Linked DNA regions of Methylorubrum extorquens. Each later gene encodes a partner of the first gene's protein in a complex. Links are inferred from orthologs where the notes say so. Each region holds a gene or a part of one and is shown on either strand. Other genes may lie near its edges.

Region 1 (14,971 bases):
TCCTCGCTCGGCCTCGCGATCGCCGGCCCCGCCGCCGCGCAGAGCTATGGCCAGACCTTCAAGGTCGAGAACGACGAGGGCCGGCCGGTGGCCAACATGCGGCTGCCCGGCGAGATCACCGGGCAGATCCAGGAGTTGCGCGGCGTCACCTATGTCGGGCCGCGCGAGGCCGAGGTGACCCTCTACGAGTTCTTCGACTACAACTGCCCCTGGTGCCGCAAGGCCGCCGCCGACGTCACCGCGCTCGCCGCCAGCGACCCGGGCCTCCGCATCGGCCTCGTCCACAACCCGATCCTCTCGCCGATGTCGGCCCAGGCCGCCAAGGTCTCGCTCGCGGTCCAGCGCAAGCTTGGCTCGGCCGCGGCTTTCGCCTTCTACGGCCAGCTTCTCGCCACCAGGGGCCAGATCGACGGACTCAAGGCGCTCGAGATCGGTGCCAAGGCCGGGGTGCCGCGTGCCGAACTCGAAGGGATCGCCGACAGCGACGAGGTGCGCGAGGCGATGCGCGCGCACATGAACGTCGCCGCCAATCTCGGCCTCACCGCGACGCCCTCCTACGTCCTCGGCAACACGGGCGTGCTCGGCCATCCCGGCGTGAAATCGCTGGCGAAGATGATCGGGGCGATGCGGCGCTGCGATCAGATCGCCTGCGGCTAGAGCATCGTCCTGAACATCGGATCCAAGAGGATGCTCTAGCTCATTGCTTTTGCATCATCTTTTTCCAAAAGCCGGAGGCCACCTTTCGGGATGATGCTCGAGCGCTTCAAGCGCCGCCGATGAGGATGCCCGTCGCCAGCACGAGGGCGCCGCCGAGCACGATCTGGAAGGCGGCGCGCAGGAACGGCGTCTCCATGTAGCGGTTCTGGATCCAGACGATGGCCCAGAGTTCGACGAAGACCACGGCGAAGGCGATGCTCGTCGCCAGCCAGAAGTTCGGGATCAGGTAGGGCAGCGCGTGGCCGAGGCCGCCGAGCGCGGTCATCACGCCGGAGGCAAGGCCGCGCTTGAGCGGCGAGCCGCGCCCGGAGATCTTGCCGTCGTCGTGCGCGGCTTCCGTGAAGCCCATCGAGATGCCCGCGCCGATCGAGGCCGAGAGGCCGACGAGGAAGGTCGTCCACGGGTTCTGCGTGGCAAACGCGGTGGCGAAGATCGGGGCGAGCGTCGAGACCGACCCGTCCATGAGTCCGGCAAGCCCCGGCTGGACCCAGGTCAGGATGAACTGGCGATGCGCGGCCGCGTCCTCATCGTCGCGGACGGTCCCGCCGAGATGCGCGTCTCTCAGTGCCTCGGCCGTGCGCTCGTGCGCGCTCTCCGCCGCGGCGAGGTCGCCGAGCAGGGCCCGCGTGTCGGCGTCGGTCGAGCGCCGGGCGGCGGCGAGGTAGAAGTCACGCGCCTGCCGCTCCATCGCGGCGGCCTCCTCGCGGACGCGGTCGAGCCCGAGATGGCGTATCAGCCAGACCGGCTTGCGGGCATAATAGCCGGCGATGTGCTCGCGCCGGATCGGGATGATGAAATCGCCGAAGCGCTCCTTGTAGCGTGCGATCAGCCGGCGCCGGTGCTCGTCCTCGGCCTCCGCCATCGCGTCGAACAGGGCGGCGGAATGGGGATAGTCGGCGCGCAGGCGTGCCGCATAGGCGCGGTAGATCTGGCCGTCCTCCTCCTCGGAGCCGATCGCCAGCGCCAGGATCTCCTGCTCGCCGAGATCGTCGAACCGCTTCCGGCCGCCGAGCGTGAGCATCGAGAGTCGGCTCATCATCGCTGCGTCGATCTCCGGGGATGGCGTGCGGCGGAGCGGATGAGGGCTGCGGGCAGCCTCACCCCTCCTGCTCCTGCAGCAGCCGGTACTCGCGCCCGTGCCGGCAATAGCCCTCGACGATGTGGCTCATCATCGCGCGCTTCGCCGGGTCGAGGGCGCCGAGGATGCGGGCCGGGCGCCCGCCCCAGAGATGGCCGCCCTCCAGCAACTGGCCCGGATCGGTGGTCGAGCCGCCGGCTAGCATCACGTCGTCGGCCACCACCGTGCCCGGCGCCAGCACCGAGCCGATGCCGATGAGGCTGCGGGCGCCGATTCGGCAATCGGCCATGCGCACGTTGTGGCCGATCGTGGTGTCGCGCCCGATCACCACGCCCTCGCCGCGGCTGCGGATCACGGTGTTGTCCTGGATGTTGGTGTCGGCGCCGACCACGATCGGGCCCACTTCCGCGGCGAGTTCGCAGGAGAACAGCACCGTCGATCCGGCGCCGAGCGCGATGCGGCCGGAGAGACGGGCGGTGCGGGCCACGAACACGCTGGCTTCGGTCTCCAGCGGCTCGGCCGGCACGGGCGGGCTCGACGCCTCGCCCGAAGCCTCGCGCAGGCGTTCGGCCCGCTCAGCCAGTTCCTCCGGCGTCACCGGGCGCAGGCGCTTGGCCGGGTTGCCGCCATAGGCGAAGCCGCTCTCGAGCTTCGAGCGGGGGAAGATCGTGGCGCCCGCCTCGATCAGCACGTTGTCGCCGACGGTCGCGCCGTCGAGGATGATCGCGTCGTCCTCGATCACCACATCCGAGCCGACGGTGCAGGCATGCACCACCGCGTTGCGGCCGACCGTGACCCGGTCACCGATCTGCGTCGGCAGCGATTCGGTGGCGATGTGGACGGTGGAGCGGGCGCCGAGCCAGAAGCGCTCGCCCGCGGTGATCGGCTGGCCGTCGCTGCGGATCACGCTGTCGTCGCCGAGCCAAGCCTGGGCCCCGAGGGTGGCGGCGCCGATCACGGTGCTGGCGCGCCCGCACCAGACGGGGCGGCTGGCGAAGACGGGCAGGATGCCGTCATGGGGCAGGATCAGGTCGGGCGTCACGTCGCGGCTCGCTGTTCGTCGAAACGGCGCCGGTGGCGCGGTCCTATTCTTGAGCCATATAGGCTCACGGGCAAACGGGGTAACGGGGCTTTGCGAAAACGCCGGGCCTAACCTGTCGGCGCCGCGTACGCGTTCCCGAAATGTGGGTTACCAGTGGGTCATGACGGTCAGCATCCAGTCCGAGCCCTTCGACACCGCCGCCGAGATCGCCCGGATCGAGGCGGACCTCGCCGGGCGGGCGGGGGCGGTGGTGACCTTCTCCGGCCTGTGCCGCGATGAGGCGGGCCGGCTCGCCGCGCTGGAGCTGGAGCACTACCCCGGCATGGCCGAGGCCGAGATCGCCCGCGTGGTGGAGGAGGCGCAGGCCCGCTGGCCGGTTCAGGCCCTCCGGGTGATCCACCGCCACGGGCTGGTGCGGCCGGGCGAGGGCATCGTCCTCGTCGTCAGCGCCTCGCCCCACCGCAAGGCCGCCTTCGCCGCGGCCGACTTCCTGATGGACTACCTCAAGACCCGCGCCCCGTTCTGGAAGCGCGAACACCTCGCCGACGGCACCATCGGCGGCTGGGTCGCGGCGACGGAAGCCGACGCCGCCGCCGCCCAAGCCTGGGCGTGATACACATTTGATTGTACCGGGGTCCCCTGCGGCCCCGCATGAACTGCGAACGGATCCCCCGAACCATGACGGCTCCCCCTTTCAGCCCGCCGGCCAACCCGCCGGGCGCGCGACGCCTCGCGGCCGCGGGCATCGCGGTCGTAGCCTTTGCCGCCGCCCTCTGGCTCGCCTGGACCGCGGCGGCGACGCTGCTGCTGATCTTTTCCGGCATCCTGTTCGCCGTCTTCCTCGACGGGCTGACGCGGGGCCTCGGCTACGTGCTGCCGATCGGGCGCGGCTGGCGCCTCACGCTCGTCTGCCTCGTCCTCGCCGCCCTCGCCGTCGGCCTCTCGGCCTTCGGCGGCGCCACCGTGGCGAGCCAGGCGCGCGACCTTGGGGCCACGGTGCGCCAGCAATCGGAGACCGTGCGCGACTGGCTGAAGGAGCGCGGCGTCGAGATCGACCTGTCGCAGGGGGCGCCGGCCGGCGCCGGTCAGGGCGGAGAGGGCAAGGACAAGAACGGGAAGGAGGGTGGCCTCGCCGGCCTCGCCTCCGGCGCCCTCAAGAGCCCCGGCTCGCTGCTGTCGGATGCCGGCAGCGTGCTCGGGCCGGCGGCGAGCGTGGTCCTGGCGCTGTTTAACGCCCTCGGCAACGTCCTCGTCATCGTCTTCCTCGGCGTCGCCATCGCTGCCGATCCGGGGAGCTACCGCAACGGCGCCCTGCGGCTCGTGCCCCCGCGCCATCGCGAGACCGGCGCGCGCGTCCTCGACGGGTCGGGCGAGACCCTGCGGCACTGGCTGTTCGGGCAGCTCGTGACCATGGCAGCGATCTTCGTGCTGACCTGGGCGGGCCTGAGCTTCCTCGGGATCGGCGGCGCGCTGATCCTGGGACTCCAGGCGGGCCTGCTCGCCTTCGTGCCGACCGTCGGGCCCCTGATCGCGGGTCTGGTGATCGTGCTGAGCAGCCTCGCCTCGGGGCTGAACGGCCTGCTCGGGGCGCTCGGCGTCTACCTCGCGGTGCAGGCGGCGGAGAGCTACGGGCTCACGCCCTTCATCCAGCGCCGCGCCCTCGACCTGCCGGCGGCGACGATCTTCGCCGGCCAGCTCCTGCTCGGCGTGCTGTTCGGCCTCTGGGGCGTGGCACTCGCGCTGCCGCTGGTCGCCGTGATCAAGGTGCTGCTGGAGGAACTCTACATCGAGGACGGGGCCGAAGCGGAGGCCTGATCCTCCGCTCCGGCCCCGATCGTCTTACGGCGCCATGTCGGGGACCGGCTTGACGGTCCCCATCTCGGCTGCGGGCAGCGGCTGGGCCGGAGCCCCGATCTGCGGCGGCGGGGTGAGCTGCAGGTGCTCGCTGGTATAGGCGAGTTCCTGGTAGACCCGCTGCGGATCGTCGTTCAGCTTGGTCCCGTAGCTCGGCACGATCTGGCGGATCTTCGCCTGCCATTCGGGGCTGGCGACCTTCTTCGCGAAGACCTTCTCCAGCACCGTCAGCATGATCGGCGCGGCGGTGGAGGCGCCCGGCGAGGCGCCGAGCAGGGCGGCGATGCTGCCGTCCTTGGCCGCGACCACCTCGGTGCCGAGCTTCAAGACGCCGCCCTTCTCCGGGTCGCGCTTGATGATCTGCACGCGCTGCCCGGCCTGGACGAGGCGCCACTCGTCCTTCTTCGCGTCGGGGAAGTACTCGCGCAGGGCTTGGTAGCGGTCCTCGTCGGAGAGCATCACCTGGCCGGCGAGGTACTCGATCAGCGGGTACTGCTCGACGCCGACGCGAACCATCGGCCAGACGTTGCTGGTGGTGGTCGAGGTCAAGAGGTCGAAGTAGGAGCCCTCCTTCAGGAACTTGGTCGAGAAGGTCGCGAATGGTCCGAACAGGATCACGCGCTTGCCGTCGAGCATCCGCGTGTCGAGATGCGGCACCGACATCGGCGGCGAGCCGACCGAGGCCTTGCCGTAGGCCTTGGCGAGGTGGCGCAGAGCCACGTCCTGATTCTCGGTGACGAGGAACGAGCCGCCGACGGGGAAGCCGCCGTAATCGTCGGCTTCCGGGATGCCGGAGGCCTGCAGCAGGTGAAGGGCACCGCCGCCGGCGCCGATGAACACGAACCGGGCATCGACCGTGTGGCGGCTGCCGTCCTTCAGGTTCTTCGACGTGACGCGCCAGGTGCCGTCCCCGTTACGCTCGAAGCTCTCGACCTCGGTCGAGAGGCGCAGGTCGAACTTCGGCCCGCTCTTCAGCGAGGCGATGTACTGGCGGGTGACCTCGCCCCACTCGCAATCGGTGCCGAGCGGCGACCACGTGGCGGCGACCTTCTGCTTCGGGTCGCGCCCCTCCATCATCACGGGGACCCACTTCTTGAGCTGCTCGGGGTCGGTCGAGAACTCCATCCCGGCAAACAGCGGGCTCGCCTTCAGCGCCTCGTAGCGCTTGCGCAGGAAGGTGATGTTGTCGTCGCCCCAGACGAAGCTCATGTGGGGCGTGGAGTTGATGAAGGAGCGGGGGTTCTTCAGCACGCCCTTTTGGACCTGCCAAGCCATGAACTGGCGCGTGACCTGGAAGGCCTCGTTGATCTCGACGGCCTTGTTGATCTGGACGTTCCCCTTGGAATCCTCCGGCGTGTAGTTCAGCTCGGCCAGGGCCGAGTGGCCGGTGCCGGCATTGTTCCAGCCGTTGGAGCTTTCCAGCGCCACGCCGTCGAGCCGCTCGACCATCTCTAGCGACCAGTCGGGTTCGAGCTCCCGCAGCCAGACACCGAGCGTCGCGCTCATGATGCCGCCGCCGATCAGCAGGACATCGACCTTGCGGGGCTCGCCCGCGGCGAGCAGGGGCGAAGCCGGCAGGGCGGTGGCCGCAAGACCCGCCAGCGCGCCGCCGAGAACGTGACGCCGGTTCATCGGCATCAGACTATGTTGCAGATTGGCGGAACGAATGTGCAGTTTATCGTCAGAATTCATTTTATTTTTCGTGCCGCTCAAAAATTTATTGGCCCGACCGGTCCGCTACAACACGCTCGGGCGAGCGACAACCCGCCGATTACATGGCTGCCATGCCCTGAAACCTTGAACACGCGCAGCCGATTGTCAGGCCAACCCCAGGTCGCCGATCCGTCCGCGTGACCGGCCCATGGACAAGCCTTCAGCGCGCCGCCGAGCGCTCCACCCGGCGGACGCTCCCCAGCACGGCGCGGGCGGCCTCATAGCGCACCGCGCCGGTCTCGCAGGTCTTGCAGATCGCTCCGAGATAACGGCCGTCGATCACGGTCTCGGCGAACAGCCCTGACTTGAACCGCGGCGCCGCCTCGGTCTCGACGGCGATCCAATCGCGCGGCCCGAATCGCTCGGGCCCGAGCGGGCGGCGGATCGAGGCGCCCAGGCTCGTGCTCTTCAGGACCGCGCGCAGGCGGACGTAGCGGGAGAGCGGCGACGTGTAGAGCCCGGCAAGACGGGCCGCGTCGTCCGCCCCCTCGACCGGCGCGGTTCGCAGGCGCAGGGTGCAGGCCTCCTTGGTGCGGGCGCAGGCGGGTGTCTCGCACACGATCCGCACCACGCGCCGGCCGGAGGCGTCGCCGGGATCTTCGTCGGCCTCCTCCAGCACCCAGCCCGGCGGCAGGTCGAGCGTGAAACCTTGATCGAGGCGCAGCGTCGTCGGGCCCGGCAGGGAATCGGCCCCGTCCGTGCTCGCATCGGGTGCCGGCTCCTCGGTGGAGTCCGGCGCCTCCTCGGCCAGGGCCGGGGTGATCGCGAGCAGGTATGGCAGCAGGCAGGCGGCGAGAAGGGCCGTGTGCAGTCGGGGACGGGCGGACGCGTCGGTCATCGGGCGCGGATCTCCTTCGGAACGTGGCGTTCGGCCAGCGCCTCGAAGCGGGCGCGCGCCTCAGGCTCGAAGATCCGCAGCGGCACGGGCAGCATCTCGTCCCAGCGCATCGGCAGGATCATCAGGTCGCCGACCCGCTCGCGTCGGCGAAACAGCGGCCAGCCGAGATGGGCGTGGGCGCCGTCCTTCGCGGTGGTGATGCCGGCCTCGTCGATCACGATCTCGGCCTCGGCGGGGGACTCCTCGGCGTCGAGCTGTGCGGCGAGATCCCGCGCGAGCCAGCGGCGCGCGAAAGGATGGGCCGCGAGGAACAGGGCAATCACCCCCGCGACGGCGGCGGCGGGCTTCCAGAACGCGTTCGCGACCATTTCGACGAAGAGCGGTAGCGCGTCGGAGAACGGCACCCGGTAGGGATCGACCGCCCAGAGCATCGTCAGCAGGACGGGGTAGAGCAGGGTCAGGCCCACGAGCCACGCGGCGGCGCCGGTGAGCCGGGCGCGGCGGGCTAAAGGATTCTCCAGCGCGCGCAGGATGATCGGCACCCGCTCCCCCGGCGTCAGACGCATCGTGGCGCGCACGGCCTCGGGCCTGGTGGCCGGTTCGGCCGGCGGCGCCGTCGGGGCGGTCCGGCCGGCGCAGGCCTGCATCCAGCGCCGGATGCCGGCGATGGTCTCCGTGCTCAGCGACGCCTTGGGCAGCACGACCGGAACGTCGCCGATCTCCGTCAGCAGGAAGAGATGGTGCCGGTCCTCCGCGAGGTCGCGGATGCGCGGCCAGGGCACGAAGCTCACGAGATCCGGCGCGGTCTGGGTCAGCCCGGCGCCGTCGAGCCGGTAGCGCACCGGCACGGGACTCGGATCGCGGTCTTCACCGCCCGGCGGCCCCATCAGGGCCCGCACCTTGCGGCGGGCGAACCAGGGGTGGAGCGCGTAATGGGCGAGCAGGGCGAGCGCGATCAGGACGAGTGTGGCGGCGAGCGGCAGCGGATCGAAGCTCGGCAGGTCGCGCCAGAGCGCCGAAAGGCTGCGTCGCCCGCCCGACGTCGCCCAGGCCGAGACCGCGCCGAGCAGGGTCAGGAACCACAGCACCGGCAGGCCGAGCGTGAGGATGCGCCGCCGCTGCGCCGCGAGCGGCGCCCTCTGGGCGTAGAGGCTCCCGGTGACCCGATGCTCGAAGGTGAGGGGAGCCTCGAAGGTGAGCGGCGCCTCCGGAACGGGCGGGCGGCCGGAGAGGGAGGGGACGACGGGCAGGAGGAGGCTCCCGGATCAGGGTTTCGGGGACGGCGGCGGCTCAGCCGTCTTGGGCGGCCGGGACCGCGGCAATGCCGGCGCCCGCGGCCCAGGCGTTGAGATCCTGCTTGCGGATCGCTGCCGCCATCATGTCGGGGAAGAGGTCGGGCGTGCAGGCGAAGGCGGGCACGCCGAGTGCGGCGAGCCGCGCGGCCAGCCCGCGGTCGTAGGCCGGCGCGCCCTCGTCGGAGAGGGCGAGCAGCGCCACCACCTGCACGCCGGCCCCGACGAGGCGCTGCGCCTGGGCGAGCAAGCCGGCCTCGACCCCGCCCTCGTAGAGATCGGAGATCAGGACCAGCACCGTGTCCTCGGGCCGGGTGATGCGGGAGGCGCAGTAGCCGACCGCCCGGTTGATGTCGGTGCCGCCACCGAGCTGGACCGAGAACAGCACCTCGACCGGATCGTCCATGGCGTCGGAGAGATCGACCACCTCGGTGTCGAACACCACGAGCCGGGTCGAGACCGCGGGCAGCGAGGCCATCACCGCCCCGAAGATGCTGGAATAGACCACGGAATTGGCCATCGAACCGGATTGATCGATGCACAGGATCACGTCTTTGAGCGATCCGCGGCTTTTGCGCCCGTGGCCGAGGCGGGTCTCGGGGATGATGGTGCGGTACTCCGCCTGATAGTGGCGCAGGTTCGCCCGGATGGTGCGGTTCCAGTCGATCTCGGCGTGGCGCGGGCGGCGGTTGAGGCTGGCGCGGTCGATCGCCCCGCTCACGGCTTGGCGCAGGGGCTCCTCCAGCCGCTTCATCAGTGCGTCCACGACCTTGCGCACCACGAGGCGGGCCGTCTCCTTGGTGCGCCCGCCGAGCAGGCCGCGCATCGAGATCAGGGTCGAGACGAGGGAGACGTCGGGCTGGACCGCCTCCAGCATCTCCGGCTCGGTCAGCATCCGCTTGAGATCGAGCCGCTCGAAGGCGTCGCGCTGCATCACCTGCACCACGGAGGCCGGGAAGTAGTCGCGGATGTCGCCGAGCCAGCGCGGCACGGAAGGGGCGGAGGCGCCCAGCCCCCCCTTGCGGTCGGAATCGTAGAGGGCGCCCATCGCCCGGTCGAGGCGCCCGTCGCGCTCGCTCAAGGTGCAGCCTGTGCCCTCGGCCGCCCCGCCGCCGAGCACGAGGCGCCAGCGGCGCAGGCGTTCCGCGTCGCGCGCGCTCATGCGGCGTCTCCCGTGGCTTCGTCGGCGGTTCGGGCGGGTTCGGGGCCGAGCAGCAGGCGCAGGATCGGCAGCACCTTCGCCGCACGCGCCGCGTCGAAGCCCTGAGCGCCCTCCGCCTCACCGGGGGCCGTGCCGCCCGGCCGGGCCAGCGCCTCGCCCACCGCCCGGCGCTCGGCCGGCGCCAGCGTCGCGAAGGTGCGGCGCACCAGCGGCAGCAGCTCGATGAACAGGGCATCGTCGAGGCCGCAGAGCCAGTCATCGACCACCGCGAGCAGTTCGCGCCCGTGGATCAGCACGGTGCCGCTGTCCTCCAGAAACCCCTCGATCCAGGCGGCGGCCGGGACGGCGCCCGAGGCCCGCGACAGGGCAAGCCGCAGGCGCTCGCCGGCCTCCGCCGCCGCGATGGCGCGGTCATCGAACAGCAGGCGAACGGCGCGGCCGACGACGCGACCGTGGACGTGCTCCTGATCGGCCAGCGCCCGCAGCGCCTCTCCCCACACCGCCTTCAGCTCCGGCTCCTCGATCAGCGCGACCGCGCCGGAGACGGCGACGATGCGCGTCTTCGCGGCGCTCGCGGCATCGTCGTCGAGGCTCTGGCAGGCGGCGACCAGCCCGGCGGCGGCCCTCGGCACGAGGCCTCGCACCACGGCCAGCACCGGTTCGGTGTCGGAGGAGCGCACCGAGCCGTAGCGGGCGAGTTCGGCGAGCGGGGGCAGCGCGTCCATCAGGTCGAACACGTCGGCCGAGACCGCGGCGCGGTCGTTGAGCGCACGGATCACCTCCGCCGTGGCATCGGCGAGGTCGGCGTCGAGCAGGGTGCCGATCAGGCCGGAGAGGTCGGCGACGCGGGTCGCCTCGTGGGCGCGGACCCGCACCCGGCTGGCGGCCGCCTCGGCGATCGTGCCGCCCTCGGCGGAGGCCGCCACCAGCTCCACCACCCATTCCGGCTCCCAGGCGAGGAACCAGCCCTCCTTGAACGTGCCGCGCCCGCGCGCCTCGCGCCGCTCACCCCACGGGATGCCGATCAACTTCAGCCGGTTGAGGAAATGGCTGCGCGCGAGATCGGTCTCCTTGCGCAGGTCGAGGGTGATCTCGCCGGCCGAAGCGCCGGGCTTGAGGCGCAGGCGCTTGCACTGGGCCGCGAAATCCGTCTCGACCGGCGTGCCGGGGCTGTCCGGCGGGGTGGCGCCGAGGCGTTCGCCGATGACGAGTTTGCGCCGGATCAGCCCCATCGGCGCCGGGTCGGCAAAGCAGAGCGTGGCCTGCGCCGCCTCGTCGAGGTCGTCGAGGGAGGGCCGCGACCGGCCGCGGAAGCCCGCCAGCGCCTCGGCGAGCCGGGCCGCCTCGATCACCGAGGCCGGCGAGGCGTCGAGATCGTTCTCGCGCAGCAGCGCGGCGGCCCGCGCGAGCCAGCGGGCGGCGACGCGGCCCTCGTGGTGCCACAGGGTGTCGTACCATTCCGGCGAGAGCACCCCGGCGCGGTAGCCGGAGGCGAAGGCCAGCCGCTCGTAGGACCAGGGCGCCCAGGCGGCGGCGACCTTGGTCTTGGGCAGGTTCTTCAGGGTTGTCGTGTCGGCGGTGGCCTGGCCCTTGGCGTCGTGGCGGGCGAGCGCCGGCACGTGCCACGCGCCGCAGACCACGGCGATGCGCGCGAACCCCTCCTTGGCCGCCTTACGAATCGCCGCGCGCATATGCGCCTCGCGCGTCTCCTCGCGAAACGCGTCGTCGGGGTCGGGCTCGGCGCCCTCGCGCAGCGCCCCCATCGCCTCGCCGATTGCGGCGAACACGTCGCCATCGGCGCCCGCGCGGCTCTCGACCAGCGCGTCCCACCAGCGCTCGCCGTCCGGGTAACCGGCGAGGGCAGCGAGTTCGCCGAGGGGATCACGCCGGATCGCGGCTTTTGCCGGATCGGGCGCGGATGGGGTTTCGGCCGCCTCTGCCACCGGCTCCCCGTCGATCGGCGCGGCCTCAGGCGGGGCTTCCGGCGCGCCGAAGCCGTCGGCGAGTTGGATCGCGTGCGGCAGGTCGATGAAGCGCAGGGTTGCCCCGGCCGCGATTCCATGGCGCATCGCCACCCATTCCGGCGAGAAGGCCGCGAAGGGGAAGAAGGCGCAATCGCGCGGCCGGTCGGGCCGGTAGACGAGGAGCGCGACGGGCGGCGCCATCGCCTCGTGGAGGCTGAGCGGGATCAGTGCATCGGCGTCCGGCGGGCCCTCGATCAGCAGGCAGTCGGGCGCAAAGCCGTCGAGCGCGGCCTTGAGCGAGCGGGCCGAGCCGGGGCCGTGGTGGCGGATGCCGAAAAGGCGGATGTCGGGCATCGCTGGGGTCACGCGCTCGCGCGGGCGGCCTTGTAGAAGTCCTTCCAGTCGGCGCGCTCCTTGACCACCGTCTCGAGGTACTCGCGCCAGACGATGGCGTCCTGCACCGGGTCCTTCACCACGGCCCCACTGATCCCCGAGACGAGGTCGTGCGCCGAGAGGCGGCCGTCGCCGAAATGCGCGGCAAGCGCCAGCCCGCTGCCGACGACGCTGATGGCTTCGGCCGTCGAGAGCGTGCCGGAGGGCTGCTTCACCTTGCTCTTGCCATCCGCCGTCACCCCCTCGCGCAGCTCGCGGAAGATCGTGACGACGCGGCGGATCTGCTCGGCGCCCGGCGGCTCGGCCGGGATCTCGAAGGCGCGGCCGAGCGCGGCGACGCGGGTCTCGACGATGGCGATCTCCGCCTCGATCGTGGCCGGCGGCGGCAGCACCACGGTGTTGAAGCGGCGCTTGAGCGCGCTCGACAATTCGTTGACGCCGCGATCCCGGTTGTTGGCCGTGGCGATGAGGTTGAAGCCTTTCTGCGCCGCCACCTCCTCGTTCAGCTCGGGGATCGGCAGGGTCTTTTCCGAGAGGACGGTGATGAAGCTGTCCTGCGTCTCGGAAGGAATGCGAGTCAGCTCCTCGACGCGGGCGATGCGGCCCTCGTTCATCGCCCGCATGATCGGCGAGGCCACCACCGCCTCGCGGCTCGGGCCCTTGGCCAGCAGCAGCGCGTAGTTCCAGCCGTAGCGGATCGCCTCCTCGCTGGTGCCGGCGGTGCCCTGCACGATCAGGCGCGAGGTGCCGCAGATCGCCGCCGCCAGATGCTCGCTGACCCAGCTCTTGGCGGTGCCCGGCACGCCGAGCAGCAGCAGTGCCCGGTCGGTGGCGAGCGTCGACACCGCGACCTCCATCAGGCGCCGGTCGCCGATATACTTTGGCGTGACCTCGAAGCCGGAGGCGAGCCGGCCGCCGAGCAGGTAGGTGACGACGGCCTGCGGCGACATCTGCCAGTTCGGCGGGCGCGGCCGGTCGTCGGAGTCGCGTAGCGCCGCGATCTCCTCGGCGAAGGCATCCTCGGCGGCCTGGCGCAGCTGCGCGGTCTTGACGGCGTGGGTCGATGTCATCCTTGAGCCGTTCCCCCTGTGGTGGTCTCCGGTCGGAAGTCGCGCCGGATCGCGGCGCGCAATTCCAGCACGCTCGTCAATCCCGTGAGCTGCGTGTGCAGGCGATCGCCCTCCCCCTCCGGCAGGCGCGCCAGGATGGCGGCGGCGGAGGCCGCAGCGTCGTCGCTCGGCCAGAGCCGGTCGCCGAGGCGGGCGATCACCCACGGCTTGGCCAGATCGCGCCGCAGGGCGTCCGACCCGCGGGTGACGAGGGCGAGCCAGTCGAGCAGGGCGGCGCTGAAGGCTTCCGAGAAATGCTCTGGCCCCGAGCCCAGCACGGCCAGCACCACCTCGATCTTGCGGGCGCGGATCAGCGCCGCGACGCGGGCCTCCCACGCGGCGTCGGGCAGGAGGTCGAGCGCCTCCGCCCACATCCCAAGCACCTCGTTGGTGCGGCGGACGCCGGTAACCTTGCCCTCGTAGGCGTCCGCCGTGATGTCGGCCATCGCCTCCGCCCAGGCCGGGTCGAGGGTGCGCTTGGCCGCCGAGAACAGCCCGTGGAAGACCGGGTCGGCCCACTCGCTGCGCAAAGCGAGTTCGATCCAGAGCCGCGGCGGATGCTCGGCGAAGGCGTGGAGTGGGCTGCGCGCCAGGATCGCCCGCAGCAGGCCGGCGCGGGTACCGCCGCCGCGCCGCTCCCAGGCGTTCGCCTCGACGCCGTCGCGGGCGAGGTCCGGGCTCTCCTCCGGCAAGGTGACGACGAGGCTGTGCGTGGTGCCGCCCAGCAGCCTGCGCTTGCTCTCGACGTTCAACGCGGCGCGGGCGCGTGCCGCCATGCGCTGCGCGTAGCGCGAGTCGGGAAGCCCCGGCAGCAGGTGCTGTGCGGCCAGCCGCACGCCGTTAGCCCGGTCGTCGAGGCAGGCCTCGAGGAAGGGCTCGTCGGCCGCCGACAGGCCGGTCGCCAGGGCGTGGACCAGGGCCTCGCGCGCCTCGGCTTTCTCCTTGCGGAAGACCGGTTCCAGGGTGGTGCGCGCGCCTTCCGGATCGCGGGCGCGGAAGGCGGTGAAGGCGGCGCGGCGCTCGGCCACCGTGCCCTCGGTCCAGTCCGAAGCGGGCGCCGCGTCCGCATCTTGGGCCGGGGTCTCGCCGCAGGCGCGGGCGAGCCAGTCGAGTTCGGCACCGATGACGGCAGAGGCACTCGCCGGCAGGCTGTCGCGCTGCTGCATCAGCACTTGGAACAGCCAGACGGGCGGGCGTGCGCCCGTCGCGGCGGCAAGCGCGAACCATTCCTCGACGCGGGTGCGCGCGCGGGTGCCCTCGGTGAGGAGGCCGTAGAGCCGCGTCGCGGCCGCGGGCGGGCATTCGGGTCCGAAGGCGTCGCGCGGCTCGATCGGCGCCAGCGCCTCCGGCCCGATTTCCGTTCCGGCCAGATGGTGGACGCCCTCCGCCGCGAGCCGCGCCAGCAGGGCGGCACCGGGATCGCTCTCCGCGACGAGTGCGGCCAGCGGACCGGGAGCGACCGGCGGGGCGCGCTCGGCCCCGAGGAGCGCGGCGGCGAGCGTCGGCTCCCAGCCATCGGGTGTGTGCTCGGCCGTCTCCATCAGGCGACCTGCAGCAGGACCGGCTGCGCACCCTGCGCCGGCATCGCATAGAGGCGGCCTTGCGCGACGAGGGCGAGCGGATGGAGGCCGGTGCCGTCGTAGAGGCCGAACAGATCGACCGGCCGGCCCGCCGCCACCGCGAGCAGGCTCGGCAGGCGCGGATCGGCCGCGAGCGCGAGGCTGCCGGTCTCGTCGCCTGCCGCGAAGGCAACCTTGCCCCCGGTCGCGGCGGCGAGACGGCCGAGCCGCACATTCGCGAGCCGCACCG
Region 2 (14,864 bases), 1.4 Mb from region 1 along the record:
CCCGGACCCGCGCGGGATGGGCGCCCTGTTCAAGGTGCTCTGCGCCAGCCATCCCGCGCTCGGACCGCTCCCGGCGCTTCCGCCCCCTTCCTGAGACTTCCAGAGAAAGTCTGCGAGACCATGTTCATCGAAGCGCCCGAGCTGAGCTCGCACTCCTACATCCGGCACGCCTTCTTCACTCGGCAGGGCGGCGTCTCGGATGGGCTCTACGCCTCGCTGAACGGCGGGATCGGCTCGAACGACGATCCGGTAACGGTCGCCGAGAACCGGGCGCGGATGTGCGCGCAGCTTGGGCTCCCGCGCGAGAATCTCGTCAGCCTCTACCAAGTGCATTCGGCTGAGGTCGTGACCGTCGAAGTGCCCTTCCCCCTGGCCGAGCGCCCGAAGGCGGACGCCATGGTGACGCGCGTGCCCGGCCTCGCGCTCGGCATCGCCACGGCCGATTGCGGGCCGATCCTGTTCGCCGACCCGGAAAATCGCGTCGTCGGCGCGGCCCATGCCGGCTGGAAGGGCGCGCTCGGGGGCGTGGTCGAAGCGACGGTCGCGGCCATGGAGGCGCTCGGTGCCGAACGCCGGAGCATCGTCGCTGTCCTCGGGCCGACGATCGCGCAAGCCTGCTACGAGGTCGGTCTGGATTTCATCGAGCGCTTCCGGGCCGAGGTGACCGATTGCGAGGCCTTCTTCAAAGAAGGGCGGCCGGGCCACGCGCAGTTCGATCTGCCGGGTTTCATTCTCGCGCGGCTGGCCCAGGCGGGGATCGGCGAGGCGACCTCGCTCGGCTTATGCACCTACGCCGATCCCGACCGGTTCTATAGTTTCCGCCGTACCACGCACCGGAGCGAACCGGATTACGGGCGCCTGATCTCGGCGATCGCATTGACGCCGTAGGGGTTTTTTCGGAGATCCCACAGAAATCGTTGCATCCGTGCAACGCCGGCCGCAAGGGTGCCTACGGCCGGGCTTTTGTGCGCTGAAGCACTCGCATCCCGCACTGCATCCATCGTAAGCCTCTCCCCGTCGCGGAACGCCGTGGTTGCACCCCTGCGACAATCTGTCCGGAACCGTCACCAAAAAAAGCTCGGCCGTATGTGAACCTTGGCCGTTCGGTAACGTTTCCCGGTTGGAACGACGGCGGACAAAGACCACCGCCACAAAGGGGCCGCTTTCGAGACGGTCGGCGTGGTCAAGCCGCAACAGCATCTTCCGAGATGCTGGCATAGATACGGGGCACCGTGCCGCCTCGCTTCTCCGGAAGCATCGGTACAGTCAGAGAGGACCAGAGTAATGAAATCCTTCCTTCGCGCCGGCACGGCCATCGCCGGCATCGCCTTCGCCGGTTCGGCGCTCGCTGCCGACCTCCCGCGCCGCGCGGCTCCCCCGCCGGTGTTCCAGCCGGTGCCGGTGTTCACCTGGACGGGCTTCTACGCCGGTTTCAACGCCGGTTACGGCTTCGGCACCCAGGACGACCGCGTCCCGACCGTGATCGGCGTCGGCCCGGCCTCCCTGCTCGTGCCCCCGGGCACCACGGCCGTGGTGGCCTTCAACAACCGCGAGTCCAACGAGGGCTTCGTCGGCGGTGGTCAGATCGGCTACAACTACCAGTTCACCCCGGGCTCGGGCGTCGTGATCGGCGTCGAGGCTGACGCCCAGTACGCCGATTTCGGCCGTGACCGGAACCGCTTCCTGTCGACCAGCCCGCTGGCCGCCCAGCAGGTGTTCAACCCGGCCGGTCTCTCGGGCCTCGACTTCTTCGGCACCGTCCGCGGCCGTCTCGGCTACGCCTTCGACCGCACCCTCGTGTACGGCACCGGCGGCTTCGCCTACGGTTCCGGCGGCGGTCGTGAGTTCGGCACCGGCGTGTCGAGCAACGACTTCCAGACCGGTTGGGCCGCTGGTGGTGGTATCGAGTACGCTCTCCCGACCGACTCGTTCCTGAACTTCTTCAAGTCGTCGGCCGTGACCCTGAAGGTCGAAGGTCTGTACGTGAACCTCGACCGCGGCACCGGCGGCCGTGGCGCCTTCGCCACCGACAACCAGGGCCGTACGGTCTCCGTGACCAGCCCGGGCGTCGTGCTCGTCAGCGGTGGCCAGCAGGTCCGCGAGACCGAGTTCGCCGTCGTCCGCGCCGGCCTGAACTACAAGTTCGGCTCGTACTAGTATCCGGAACTTCGGCGGTCCCTCACCGGACCGCCGGACCTCCCTTAGAAAAGCCCGGCTTCGCGCCGGGCTTTTTTTATGGCCATTCCGTGCGGCGCCTGGGTACGAACCGCCCCGCCGCGAGCGGGGAATCGACGCTGGCCCCCTGACAAAAGCTCCACAGGTCCCCATCTCGTAGCCGCCGCGCGGTGTCGACGCCGTCGGCGCCTCAGGGAGACGGCTCCATGAACAGCGAAGAACGCGACATCATCAACGGCATCTTCCAGCGGCTCGAACAGGCATCCGGCCAGGCCCGGGACGCCGATGCGGAGCGCTTCATTGCCGAGAAGCTCCGCAACCAGCCTTACGCGCCCTACGCCATGGCGCAGCTCATCTACGTACAGGAAGAGGCGATCAAGAGCCTCAACCAGCAGCTCGAACAGGCGCGCCAGCAAGCTCAGTCGCAGCCGGCCGGCGGTGGTGGCGGCGGCTTCCTGTCGAGCATCTTCGGCGGCGGCCAGCGCTCCGAGCCGCAGCGGCCACCGGCGGGACAGGCCTGGGGCCCGCAGGGTGGCTACGGCCAGCAGGGCGGGTATGGCGGTCCGCAGGGCGGTCCGCAGCCGGGTTACGGTGGCGCTCCGCAGGGTGGGCCTTGGGGCGGACAGGCGCAGCAGCCCGCGCGCGGCGGCGGCTTCCTGGCGACCGCCCTGCCGATGGCGGCCGGTGCAGCGGGCGGCATGTTGCTCGGCAGCGCCCTCTCCAATGCCTTCGCGGGCGGCCACTCGCAACTCGGTAGCGCCTCCGCGGCGGGCTTGGCCGGCGGTGAGACCGGCGGCGGCATGTTCGGTGGCGGCGGCGATCAGGATCTCGGGTCGGCGCTCGGTGGCGGCGACGGCGGCTTCCAAGACGCCTCGTTCGGCGGCGGCGGCGGCGACGATTTCGGTGGCGACCTCGGCGATGGCGGGGACGACGACTGGGCCTGATCCCGCCCGCACGTCTTGAATGCTTGCAAAGCCCGGCGCCGCTCCCACGGCGCCGGGCTTCTGCTTTCGTAAGATCGCGTCAGATCACCTCGACACGGGTGCCCACCGGCGTCCGCTCGTAGAGGTCGATCACGTCCTCGTTCATCATGCGGATGCAGCCCGAGGACACGTTCTGTCCGATCGTGTGCGGCTCGTTCGTGCCGTGGATGCGGTAGAGCGAGGTGCCGAGGTACATTGCCCGGGCCCCAAGCGGGTTCTCCGGGCCCCCCACCATGTGCCGCGGAAGGTCCGGGCGCCGCCGCAGCATCTCGGCAGGCGGCGTCCAATCCGGCCATTCCCGCTTGGCCGAGATCGTCTTCGCACCCGTCCAGACGAAGCCCGGCCGCCCGACACCGATGCCGTAGCGGATCGCTCGGCCCTCCGGCTGGATCAGGTAGAGATATTTGGCGTTCGTATCGATGACGATTTGGCCCGCACGACCCGGCCCGTCATAGGCCACAACCTGCCGGGAAAAGCGCGGATCGACGGTACGCGCGATCATTCCCTCCTCAGGCGCCGGCCGCGTCGGCAGCGCCGCGAACCGGGCGCGCGGCTGCGGGACGGCTAGCGGCCGCGGCTCGCCGAGAGCCCCGTAGCCATCGACCGACGCGCGCCGGGCCGGGCTCGACCCATCTCCCGTCATCAGGAACTCGATGAAGCCGCCGCCGTAGCGGCCCGGCTCCGCCTGCGCCACCACGCTCGACCCCAGCACCGCGAGCGCCGCCAGCGCCCCGCCCCACTTCGCCCGCATCCCCGGCCCCTGCTCTGCACACGTGTGATGCGGCAAGTCTTTTCCGGGTCGTGCCTGCGGGCGATGAATGGACGTGGTGAATCATTTCCTCCGGGGCTCGAGCCCCCGCTAAGTCCGAGTTGTCGTCAACGGGCCGTAAATGACCCCGCTCCTCGGAAAACTTTCAGCAAATCGAAACCAGTGCACGGGATTGTGTCAGGCGAAATTTTACCTCGAAGGCCTGTCCGACCGATGATCACCAAGCGCTACCGCATCGAGGAAAGCCTGGGCTTGCCCGTTCCGGCGGCCGGTGTCTCTGCGGCTCCGGCCGAGGCAACTCCGAATCCGCGGCTCGACGAAATCCTGACGGCGATCAACGACCTGCGCCGCATCACCCAGGCCAGTGCCGGCGAGACCATCGAAGCCTGCCGCCGCGAGCTCAACGATGCGTTCGCGATGCGCCACGAGCTCGAAGTGATGAAGGAAGCGATCACCCGCACCAAGGGCGAGATCGCCAGCCTCCACCGCTCCGAGACCACGGGCAAGGGCATGCGCCGCGTTGCCGGCGAGCTCGATGCGGTGGTCGAATCGACCGAGCAGGCCACCTCGACGATCCTCGGCAGCATCGAGCGGATCGAGACCAACGCCAACATGATGCGCGGCCTGCGCCTGCCCAAGGCTGCCCAGGAGAACGTCGACGGCATCCTCGACAACGTGATCTCAGCCTACGAGGCCTGCAACTTCCAGGATCTGACCGGTCAGCGCATCAGCAAGATCGTCAACGTGCTGAAATTCGTCGAGGAGCATCTCGACCGCGTTATCGAGGCCTGGAGCGGGCTCGAAGGCTTCCGCGACCTGCTCGCGGTCGAGACCGCCGTTGTCGATGAGAACGACGAGAGCTCGCTTCTCAACGGCCCGAAGCTTCAGGACGATCCCGGTCACGTCGATCAGTCGGACATCGACGCCCTGTTCGACTGACGCTTCCCGTCACAGGGCCATCGCTTGGAGCGATTGTCCTGGCTGAGGCGACCGCGGCCCTTTCAACCGGAATCGCCGCGGCTTACATCGGGGCCATGAGCCGCGCGACCCGATCCGCCTTCGACGACGTCCCGCCCGACGGGTTCGACGAGGACGAGGCCGAGGCTGCCTCCCTCGACGAGGCGCCCGAGATCGACTTCGATTTCGAGCCCGGCGCCGTCCAGGCGGGCGCCGAGATCATCCGCCGGTTCTGGTCGACCCTGCCGACCTCGCCGGGCGTGTACCGGATGTTCGACGCCAAGGGCGACGTGCTCTACGTTGGCAAGGCCAAGAACTTGAAGGCCCGCGTCGGCTCCTACGCCCGCGGTCAGGCGCATTCCAACCGCATCGCCCGGATGATCGCCCAGACGGCGGCGATGGAGTTCGTCACCACGGCGACCGAGACGGAAGCGCTGCTGCTGGAGGCCAACCTCATCAAGCAGCTGAAGCCGCGCTTCAACGTGCTGATGCGGGACGACAAGTCGTTCCCCTACATCCTGCTGACCAGCGACGGGCCGGCGCCGCAGATCGTCAAGCATCGCGGCGCACGCCGCCGAAAGGGCAATTATTACGGTCCCTTCGCCAATGTCTGGGCGGTCAACCGCACCGTCAACGCGCTCCAGCGCGCCTTCCTGATGCGGACCTGCTCGGACAGCTATTACGAGAACCGCACCCGGCCCTGCCTGCTCTATCAGATCAAGCGCTGCTCCGGCCCCTGCACCGGCGAGATCGCCCTGGACGACTATACCTCCCTCGCCGACAGCGCCCGCGCCTTCCTCTCGGGCAAGTCGAACGCGGTGAAGGACCGGATGCGCGAGGAGATGCAGCGCGCCTCCGAAGCCCTCGAATTCGAGCGTGCCGCGCGTTTCCGCGACCGGATCGCCGCACTCTCGGCGATCCAGGGCGTGCAGGGGGTGAACACGCAAGGCGTCGAGGAGGCCGACGTGTTCGCCATCGACGAGCAGGCGGGCCAGTTCTGCATCGAGGTGTTCTTCTTCCGCAACTTCCAGAACTGGGGCAACCGCGCCTACTTCCCCAAGGCGGACCGCTCCATGAGCGTGGACGAGGTGCTGGCCTCGTTCATTTCGCAGTTCTACGACGACAAGCCGGCCCCGCGGCTCGTCCTCGTCAGCCACACGATCGAGGATGCCGAACTCGTGGCCGCCGCCCTCTCGAGCCGGGTCGAGCACCGCGTCGAGGTCCACCAGCCGCAGCGGGGCGAGCGCAAGAACCTCGTCGAGTACGCGCAACGCAACGCCAAGGAGGCGCTCGGGCGCCGGCTCGCCGACACCGCCTCGCAGGGCAAGCTCCTCGTCGCGCTGGGCCAGTCCTTCGGGCTCGACAAGCCGCCGCGGCGGGTCGAAGTCTACGACAATTCGCACATTTCCGGCACGGCGGCAGTCGGCGGCATGATCGTCGCCGGGCCGACCGGCTTCATGAAGACGCATTACCGCACCTTCAACATCAAGTCGGAGGAACTGACCCCCGGCGACGATTTCGGAATGATGCGCGAGGTGCTGACCCGCCGCTTCAAGCGGCTGGCCAAGGAGGCGCCGCGCACGCCACAGGAAGGCGAGGCCGGCGAGCCGCAGGCCCCGGAGCAAGCCGTTCCGGCGGTGGCCGAGGTGCCGGACGATCCCGATGCCTTCCCCGCCTGGCCCGACCTCGTGCTGATCGACGGCGGCGCCGGACAATTGGAGGCGGCCCGCGCCTCGCTCGCCGAGATTGGCGTGACCGGCGTGCCCCTGGTCGGTATCGCCAAGGGCCGCGACCGCGATGCCGGCCGCGAGACCTTCTTCGTCCCCGGCCGCAGCCCGTTCAAGCTGCCGCCGCGCGATCCCGTGCTCTATTTCGTACAGCGCCTACGCGACGAGGCCCACCGTTTCGCCATCGGCACCCACCGCGCACGGCGCAAGCGGGAGATGACGAAAAACCCGCTCGACGAGATCGCCGGGATCGGCCCCACTCGCAAGCGCGCACTGCTGCACCATTTCGGGACGGTGAAAGCCATCGAACGCGCCGCCTTGGAGGATCTCGCCAAGGCGCCCGGCGTGAACGCCGCCACTGCGCGGGCGGTCTACGACTTCTTCCACGCCAATGCTTGAGCCGAGCCCCGTGCCGAGAGAGCCCGCACCCGATGCAGCGACGACGCGGTTGACGCCCCCGGCCGCCCATGATTTCACCCCGCCGATGAACGCCGTCCTCCCCCGACGCCGGTCGCAGGCCTGGACGCTCGCGAACTGCCTCACCTACGGCCGCCTCGTCGCGGTGCCGGTCGTCGTCGTCCTGCTGTTCTGGCCGGACGAGTTCGCCGCGCGCTGGACCGCCTTCGGCGTGTTCGTGGCCGCCGCGATCACCGACTATCTCGACGGCTACGTCGCCCGCGCCTGGGCGCAGAGTTCGGCGCTCGGGCGGATGCTCGACCCCATTGCCGACAAGCTCCTCGTCGCCGCCCTCCTCCTCATGCTGGCCGCCGACCGCACTATCGCCGGCATGTCGCTCTGGGCGGCCATCGTCATCCTGTGCCGCGAGGTGCTGGTTTCCGGCCTGCGCGAGTATCTGGCGGAGCTGAAAGTCGGCCTGCCGGTCAGCCGCATCGCCAAGTGGAAGACGACGGTGCAGCTCATCGCCCTCGGCTTCCTCGTCGCCGGCCCGGCCGGCGACGCCGTCCTTCCCGGCAGTCTCACCGCCGGCATCGTTCTGCTCTGGCTCGCCGCCGCCCTCACGCTCTACACCGGCTGGGACTACATGAGGGCCGGGATCCGGCACGTGATCGACGATCCGCGCTGAAGCGCCCGTCATCGCGAGCGAATGCGAAGCGATCCAGATCGCGGCATGTCCGGAAAGAGCGGAGCCCTGGATTGCTTCGGCTCCGCCTCGCAATGACGGCACGCAGGCGCCTTTGCGCGTTCACATCAACGAGGACGATTCCAAGATGAAGCTCGTCTACTTCGCCTGGGTGCGCGAGCGCGTTGGCAAGCCCGAGGAGACGGTGAGCCCGCCCGACGGCGTCGCCACCGTCGCCGACCTGATCGGCTGGCTGAAGACACGGGGCGAGGAATACGCCTACGCCTTCGAGAACGAGGGCGTGGTGCGCGCCGCCATCGACCGGGTCCACGCCAAGCCCGGCAGCGCCATCGCCGGAGCGCAGGAGATTGCCTTCTTCCCACCGATGACGGGCGGTTAGGCCCTCAGCTCAGCGCGTCCCGGAACGCGTTGAGGTTGGCGCGCATCATCTCCAGATAGCCCGGCGCCGGCCCACCCGGCGCGCTCAGCGCGTCGGAGTAGATCCGCCCGCCGACCTTGGCACCGCTCTCGCGGGCGATCTGCTGCATCAGCCGCGGGTCGGCGATGCTTTCCACGAACACCGCCGGTACCTTGTCCCGGCGAATCTGGCGGATGATGCGGGCAACGTCCTTCGGACCGGCCTCGCTATCCGTGGAGATGCCCTGCGGCGCCAGGAAGCGCATGCCGTAGGCGGCGCTGAAATAGCCGAAGGAATCGTGCGTGGTGATGATGCGTCGCCGCTCCTCCGGGATCCCGGCGAGCGCCGAGCGGATCTCCCCGTCCAGCGCATCGAGCTTCTGCGTGTAGGCGGCGGCGTTCGCGGCGTAGAACGAGGCGTGGTCCGGGTCGGCGGCGCTGAGGCCGTCGCGGATGTTGGCGACGTAGAGCTTGGCATTCGCCACGTTCTGCCAGGCATGCGGATCGGGGTGGTCGCCGTGATCGTGTCCGTGATCCTCGGCGTGATCGTGGTCGTGGCTGCCCGCGACCGTCTTCACCCCCTTCGAAGCGATGGTGACCGGCGCCTTGGTGCCCGAGGCCTTGATCAGCCGTTCGATCCAGCCCTCGAAGCCGAGGCCGTTGACGACGACGAGATTCGCCTCGGCCAGCTTGCGGGCGTCGCCCGGCGTTGGGGAGTAGCCGTGAGCGTCGGCGTCGGGTCCGACGAGGCTCGTCACGGCGACCTGATCGCCGCCGACCTGCGAAACGAGGTCGGCCAGGATCGAGAAGGTCGCCACTGCCTTCAGCCGCGCCCCCTCCGCCGCGGCCATCGACGGCGCAAGGCCGAGCAGCACCAGAACAACGATGGCGACGCCGCGCCCCACGCCCAAACCCATACCGACACTCCTCCGCTTAGCCGCGGTGATAATGTAACATTATCACATTGCCAAGAGCCGGGTGGCGATTGTGCAGCGCAGAACGTGCCGGGCTGCCAACATGGAGAAGGTTTCATGGAGCAGACACAAACCGGAGACGAGCGGACACACGCGAGAGACGGAGCGGACCCATCCTCTCGGGGTCGGGGCAAGGGCCCCTGAACGGTGGAGGGTGTGTGATGACCAAGCCGAACCTGAGCAAGCGAAGCAGGGCCGGGCTCCTGCTGGCGGGGCTGGCGGTCCTCGGTGCGGCCGGCCTCGGGTCCGCGGCGGTGCATGCCGGCGACTGGGGCGGCCCCTTCGCGGACGGCCCCCACGGCCATCGGCACGGGCGCTGGTCGGCGCTCTCGGCCGAGGACCGAGCGGCCTTCGCCGATGCCCGCCTCGCCGGCCTGCATGCCGGACTGAAGCTGAACCCCGAGCAGGAGAAGCTATGGCCGCCGGTCGAGACGGCCCTGCGCGATCTCTCGAAGCAGCGCGCCGCCCAGCGTGAGGCGCGGCGGGAGCGCGGCCGGATGGTCGACGACGCCCCCGGCACGCTCCGCGCCATGGCCGACGCGGCCACCGCTCGTGGCGAAGCCCTGCGCAAGCTCGCCGATGCCAGCACGCCGCTCTTCGCCAGCCTGGACGAAGGCCAGAAGCGCCGCGCCATGGTGCTCGCCCGGCCGATGCGCCCCTTCGGCGGACCGCACAAGCACGGGCACCGGCACGGGGGCGAGCGCGACTGAAGGACAGCGGTCGCTTGATCCGCGAGCCGCGCGGCGGCAAACACCGCGGGCTCCGGTCGTTCCGGCCGGGGTCAGCACAGACACGGTACACGATGGCGCGCCGGCCGCTTCTGAGAGGCGACACCCTTCCCCTGCTCGGGCGGCTCTGGCGGGAATGGCTCTCACCCCACCGCGCGACGCTCGCGGTGGTCCTCGTGCTGATCACCGTCGTCGGCGCGGCGACGGGGCTCTACCCGGCCCTCATCAAGGCCGCCTTCGACGCGTTCGACCGCAAGGACATGAGCGCGCTGGCCTACGGCCCGCTCATCGTCATCGCCGTCACATCCGCCCGCGGCTTCGCCCTGTTCGGGCAGACGGTGCTGACCAACCGGGTCGTCACCCGCGTCGAGGCCGACATGCAGGCCGCGCTCTACGCCCACCTGATCGATGCCGACCTCGCCCAACTCGGCCGCGAGAGCCCGGCGGCCTTCACCCAGCGCTTTACCACCGACTTCGCCTTCATCAAGGAGGCGCTGACCCGCATCTCGACGGTGCTGCTGCGCGATGTGGCGATGCTGGCCGCGCTCGTGATCGCGCTGGTCTGGATGGACCCGCTGCTGACGCTCGCCGCCGCGGTCACGGCCCCCCTTGTCGCCGGCCCGGTCAACCGGATCGGCAAGCGGCTGCGCCAGGTCTCGACCACGACCCAGGAGCAGATGGGCGCGACCGCGAGCCTCATCACCGAGAGCCTCCAGGGCGCCCGCGTCGCCAAGACCTACGCGCTGGAAGGCTATCTCAAGGACCGCGCGGCCCAGGCGCTCGACGAGGTGCGCCGCCTCAAGATGAAGGCGGCCAACGCGCGCGGCCGGCTCGACCCGCTGATGGAGATCGGCGGCGGTCTCGCGGTGGCGGGCGTGCTCGTGCTGGTGGGCCAGCGGGTGATGTCGGGTGACCGCACCGTCGGCGACTTCACCGGCTATGTCGCCGCGCTCCTGCTCGCCGCGCAGCCGGCCCGGGCGCTCGGCACCCTCAACGCCATCCTTCAGGAGGCGGCGGCGGCGCTGACGCGCTACTTCGCCCTGATGGACGAGCAGCCGACGATCCGCGAATCCGCGTCGGCCCGTCCACTCACGGTGTCGCGGGGCGAGATCCGCTTCGAGGCCGTGCATTTTCGCTACCGGGCCGACGCGCCCGCCCTGGAGGGCATCGACCTCGTGGTGCCCGCGGGCTCGACCACGGCGCTGGTCGGTCGCTCCGGCTCGGGCAAATCCTCGCTGCTCAACCTCGTCCCCCGGCTTCAGGACGTGACGGCGGGCCGGGTTCTCATCGACGGCACCGACGTGCGCGACGTAACCATCGCCTCCCTGCGCGCGGCGATCGCGGTGGTGTCGCAGGAAGTCGTGCTGTTCGACGACACCGTCGCCGCCAATATCGGCTTCGGCCGGCCCGGCGCGACGCAGGACGAGATCGAGGCGGCGGCGCGGGCCGCGGCGGCGCACGGCTTCATCACGCGTCTGGGCGAGGGCTACGCGTTCCGGGTCGGGCCGGGCGGCGGCCGGCTCTCGGGGGGCGAGCGCCAGCGTATCTCGCTCGCCCGCGCCTTCCTCAAGAACGCGCCGATCCTGCTCCTCGACGAGGCGACCTCCGCCCTCGATTCCGAATCCGAGCATCTCGTGCAGGAGGCGCTGGAGCGGCTGATGCGCGGGCGCACGACGCTGGTCATCGCCCACCGCCTCTCGACCGTACGCGAGGCGGGCCGCATCGCGGTGCTGGAGGCGGGCCGGGTGATCGAACTCGGACGCCACGATGAGTTGGTGGCCGCAAGCGGGACCTATGCACGCCTCCACCGGCTGCAATTGTCGGACGATTCCGGCGTATCGAGAGCGCAGGCGGCCCCCGTCTGACAGCGGTGGCATGAATCGACCGGCCCCGTGCGACCCGCACGGCCTCTCGCGCGTAATTCCCGGTCACGGCGGGAGACAGGAATGCGGCCAGAGCCATTCGGAAAGACGCGGGCGGGTGAGCGCGTCACGCGGCACACCCTCGTGCGCGACGATCTGCGGGTTCAGGTGATCGATTACGGCGCGATTCTCACCGCCATCGAGGTGCCGGACCGGGAGGGCCGCCGCGCCAACGTCGTCCTCGCCCTCGACACGGTGGAGGGCTACGAGACCGTAAGCCCGCATTTCGGGGCGATTGCCGGGCGTTACGCCAACCGCATCGCCAGGGGGCGCTTCACCCTCGACGGCACCGCCTTCGAACTGCCGATCAACGAGCCGCCCAACTCCATGCATGGCGGTCCCAAGGGTTTCGCCAAGCGCCTGTGGAAGGTGGCGGAGGCGGACGAGACGCGGATCGTGCTGAGACGGCGCAGCCCCGATGGCGAGGAGGGCTTTCCGGGCAATCTCGACGTGGAGGTCGTCTACAGCCTGCCCGAGCCCGGAACGCTGCGCATCGATTACCGCGCCGAGACCGACCGGCCGACGGTGCTGAACCTGACCAACCACAGCTACTTCGATCTCGCCGGCGAGGGCACGGGCGACGTGATGGATCACGTCGTGAAGATCTTCGCCGACGCCTACGCGCCGACGGACACGACGCAGATCCCGACCGGAATCATCGCGCCGGTCACCGGAACGCCTTTCGATTTCCGCGAAGCCACCCCGCTCGGCGCGCGCATCCGGCAGGGCCACGAGCAGATCGTGATCGCGGGCGGCTACGACCATACCTTCGCTCTGCGAGGCCCCGCCGGCACGCTACGCCCGGCCGCCTCCTGCCTTTGCCCAGCCAGCGGGCGGCGCCTCGACGTCGCGACGACCCAGCCGGCGCTGCAGCTCTACAGCGGCAACAATCTCGACGGCTCGCTGGTCGGCCCGTCCGGCCGTACCTACCGCTCGGGCGACGGCGTCTGCTTCGAGACGCAGGGGTTTCCGGATGCGCCGAACCATCCGAACTTTCCGAGCACTGTCCTGAGGCCGGGAGAGGTCTTCACCTCGAGCACCACCTACCGGTTCTCGGCTGTGTGAGCGGGACGGGCGGCCGTATCGGTGCAAGGAAAGCGACGGACGTGAACCCGCGCGCTTGACATCCATCTCATTTGGTCTGAAATTTCTGTCATGACAGAAATTTCAGACCAGCCGCAAACCCTCGCGCCTGCGGTGGAGCGGTTCATCCTTCATTGGGGCGATCTCGGTGGGCAGTGGGGCGTGAACCGCTCCGTCGCTCAGATCCACGCCCTGCTCTACCTCTCCGACAAGCCGCTCGCGGCAGAGGACATCGCGGGGACGCTCGGCATCGCGCGCTCGAACGTCTCGAACTCGCTGAAGGAATTGGCGGCCTGGAACCTGATCCGGCGTGTGCCGGTGCTGGGCGAGCGGCGGGACTTCTTCGTCGCCGAGACGGATCTGTGGGAGATGGTCACCCGCATCGCCGCCGGCCGCAAGGAGCGGGAGATCGACCCGGCGCTCAAGGCCCTGCGGGAATGTGTGGCCGAGGCCGAGGGCGACCCTCGGGTCGGAGCCGTGGCCGGGCGGCGGCTCAAGGCCATGCTCGACTTCACCCAGACGCTCGACGGCTGGTACGCGCAGATGCTGAACGTGCCCCACAACACCCTGGCCAAGCTGATCCGGCTCGGCGGCCGCATCGTCCGCTACCTGCCCGTGAAGTCCGAGACCTGATCCCCCGCCGGCCGGGCGTCCGCCGTCCGGGAGAGTATTAGAGGAGGCCGTTGATGCGCGTCGCCGCCGAAGCTGCTGTCCCTATCGCAAGAGCCCCGACCGCGAGCCCGGTTCGCCCGGCGGAACTGTTCGACCTGCGCTTTCGCGCGCTGGTGCCGGAGGCGGATTGGGCGCGGCTGCCGCCAGCCGTGCGGCGGCGCTTCTCGAAGCGGCTCGGCGAGGGTGAGAGCGCGGTCTATGCCGGGCGTGTGGTCGAGACCCATCTGACCCGGCTCGGCTGGTTGCTCGCGCAGGCCCTGCGCCTCGTCGGCGCGCCGCTGCCGACGACCCGGATCGCCAACGTGCCGAGCGTTGTGGCCGTGACTCAGGACGGCGCCGGCAATGGCCAGATCTGGACGCGGCTCTACGCCCGCGGCTCCGGCTTCCCGCAGGCGATCCACTCGGCCAAGCGCTTCCGGGGGCCGACCGGGCTGGAGGAGCGGGTCGGCGCCGGGCTCGGCATGAGTCTGCGGGTTCTGGTCGAGGATCGGGCGCTGGTGTTTCGCAGCGAGCGCTACTTCATCGACTTGCCGGGCTTCCGGCTCATCCTGCCGCGATGGCTGACGCCGGGCACGCTGACGGTCAGCCACGGCGCCACCGGCGCCCGCGCCTTCCGCTTCATTCTGGAAATCCGCCACGCCTGGCTCGGCCGGCTGCTGCGCCAGGAGGCGGTGTTCTGCGACCAAGTCGAGGCCCGCGACGAGGTCACCGCCGCGCTGCCCTGATCGAGGGTTCAGAGCATCGTCCCGAGGGGTGGTCCCCGGCTTTCGGAAGAAGACGATGCTAAAAGAAAGGGCTAACCTGCGAGCAATGCGCCCGACGGCCGGTCGGCGCCCCAGATCTTCTCGAGGTTATAGAAGCCGCGGACTTCGGGGCGGAAGATGTGGACGAGGATGTCGCCCGCATCGATCAGCACCCAGTCGCAGGCCGGCATGCCCTCGACGCGGGCATTGCCGAATCCCTTGGCCTTCATCTCTTGGATGATCTTGTCGGCGATCGAGCCGACATGGCGCTGCGAGCGGCCGGACGCGATGATCATCGTATCGGCGAGCGAGGTCTTGCCCGCGAGGTCGATCTCGACGGTTTCCTCGGCCTTCATCTCATCGAGGCATCCGAGGGCCAGGGCCTTCAGCGCGTCGGAGGAGGCAGGCTCGGCATCGAAGCTGACACCGACGTGTGGAATGTGTGCGGACAGGGTCTCGGTTCCTGAAGATCAATTCGCGGCGATCCCGCCACGCGCTGAAATTGGCCGCTTTCGGCCCACTTTTCAAGCGCAAGAAGCGCCCTAAGGCTCGTGCGCCGCAATTGGATGGCCAAAACCCCGGCCGGCGCGGTCATGATCGTCCCGGAGCCGCGTTGGCAGAGGGCGCCGTCAC

Evidence for each region.
Region 2: the proteins of J2W78_RS21080 (region 1) and moaD are in contact, whole or in part, in a crystal structure (PDB 1FMA), measured with the Escherichia coli proteins. The link is inferred for Methylorubrum extorquens from one-to-one orthologs.

The regions. Positions count from the first base shown.
Region 1 is NZ_JALJXF010000001.1:4,502,749-4,517,719, reverse strand. What follows is about bases 1,787-4,723. They hold J2W78_RS21080 (molybdenum cofactor biosynthesis protein MoaE), read left to right. Parts: upstream 1,787-2,997; coding sequence 2,998-3,450; downstream 3,451-4,723. Other genes in these bases: mqo (malate dehydrogenase (quinone)), read right to left, coding at 4,677-4,723; J2W78_RS21075 (AI-2E family transporter), read left to right, coding at 3,516-4,652; J2W78_RS21085 (gamma carbonic anhydrase family protein), read right to left, coding at 1,815-2,837. In the rest of the region: J2W78_RS21095 (DsbA family protein), read left to right, coding at 1-657; iron exporter MbfA, read right to left, coding at 764-1,756; more of mqo, read right to left, coding at 4,724-6,329; J2W78_RS21065 (hypothetical protein), read right to left, coding at 6,565-7,242; J2W78_RS21060 (YcxB family protein), read right to left, coding at 7,239-8,330; J2W78_RS21055 (VWA domain-containing protein), read right to left, coding at 8,533-9,696; J2W78_RS21050 (DUF5682 family protein), read right to left, coding at 9,693-12,014; J2W78_RS21045 (ATP-binding protein), read right to left, coding at 12,023-13,123; J2W78_RS21040 (DUF5691 domain-containing protein), read right to left, coding at 13,120-14,703; J2W78_RS21035 (SWIM zinc finger family protein), read right to left, coding at 14,703-14,971. UniProt on the Escherichia coli protein: Converts molybdopterin precursor Z to molybdopterin. This requires the incorporation of two sulfur atoms into precursor Z to generate a dithiolene group. The sulfur is provided by MoaD.
Region 2 is NZ_JALJXF010000001.1:3,071,240-3,086,103, forward strand. The notes cover bases 6,637-9,466. They hold moaD (molybdopterin converting factor subunit 1), read left to right. Parts: upstream 6,637-7,840; coding sequence 7,841-8,092; downstream 8,093-9,466. Other genes in these bases: uvrC (excinuclease ABC subunit UvrC), read left to right, coding at 6,637-7,010; pgsA (CDP-diacylglycerol--glycerol-3-phosphate 3-phosphatidyltransferase), read left to right, coding at 7,096-7,695; J2W78_RS14600 (metal ABC transporter substrate-binding protein), read right to left, coding at 8,097-9,026; J2W78_RS14605 (Spy/CpxP family protein refolding chaperone), read left to right, coding at 9,245-9,466. Outside these bases: J2W78_RS14555 (class I SAM-dependent methyltransferase), read left to right, coding at 1-94; peptidoglycan editing factor PgeF, read left to right, coding at 121-888; J2W78_RS14565 (outer membrane protein), read left to right, coding at 1,285-2,157; J2W78_RS14570 (DUF2076 domain-containing protein), read left to right, coding at 2,382-3,119; J2W78_RS14575 (L,D-transpeptidase), read right to left, coding at 3,199-3,909; J2W78_RS14580 (protein phosphatase CheZ), read left to right, coding at 4,141-4,866; more of uvrC, read left to right, coding at 4,962-6,636; more of J2W78_RS14605, read left to right, coding at 9,467-9,793; J2W78_RS14610 (ABC transporter ATP-binding protein), read left to right, coding at 9,886-11,676; J2W78_RS14615 (aldose epimerase family protein), read left to right, coding at 11,758-12,798; J2W78_RS14620 (GbsR/MarR family transcriptional regulator), read left to right, coding at 12,889-13,449; J2W78_RS14625 (DUF4166 domain-containing protein), read left to right, coding at 13,503-14,213; rsfS (ribosome silencing factor), read right to left, coding at 14,285-14,587; J2W78_RS14635 (nicotinate-nucleotide adenylyltransferase), read right to left, coding at 14,861-14,864. UniProt on the Escherichia coli protein: Involved in sulfur transfer in the conversion of molybdopterin precursor Z to molybdopterin.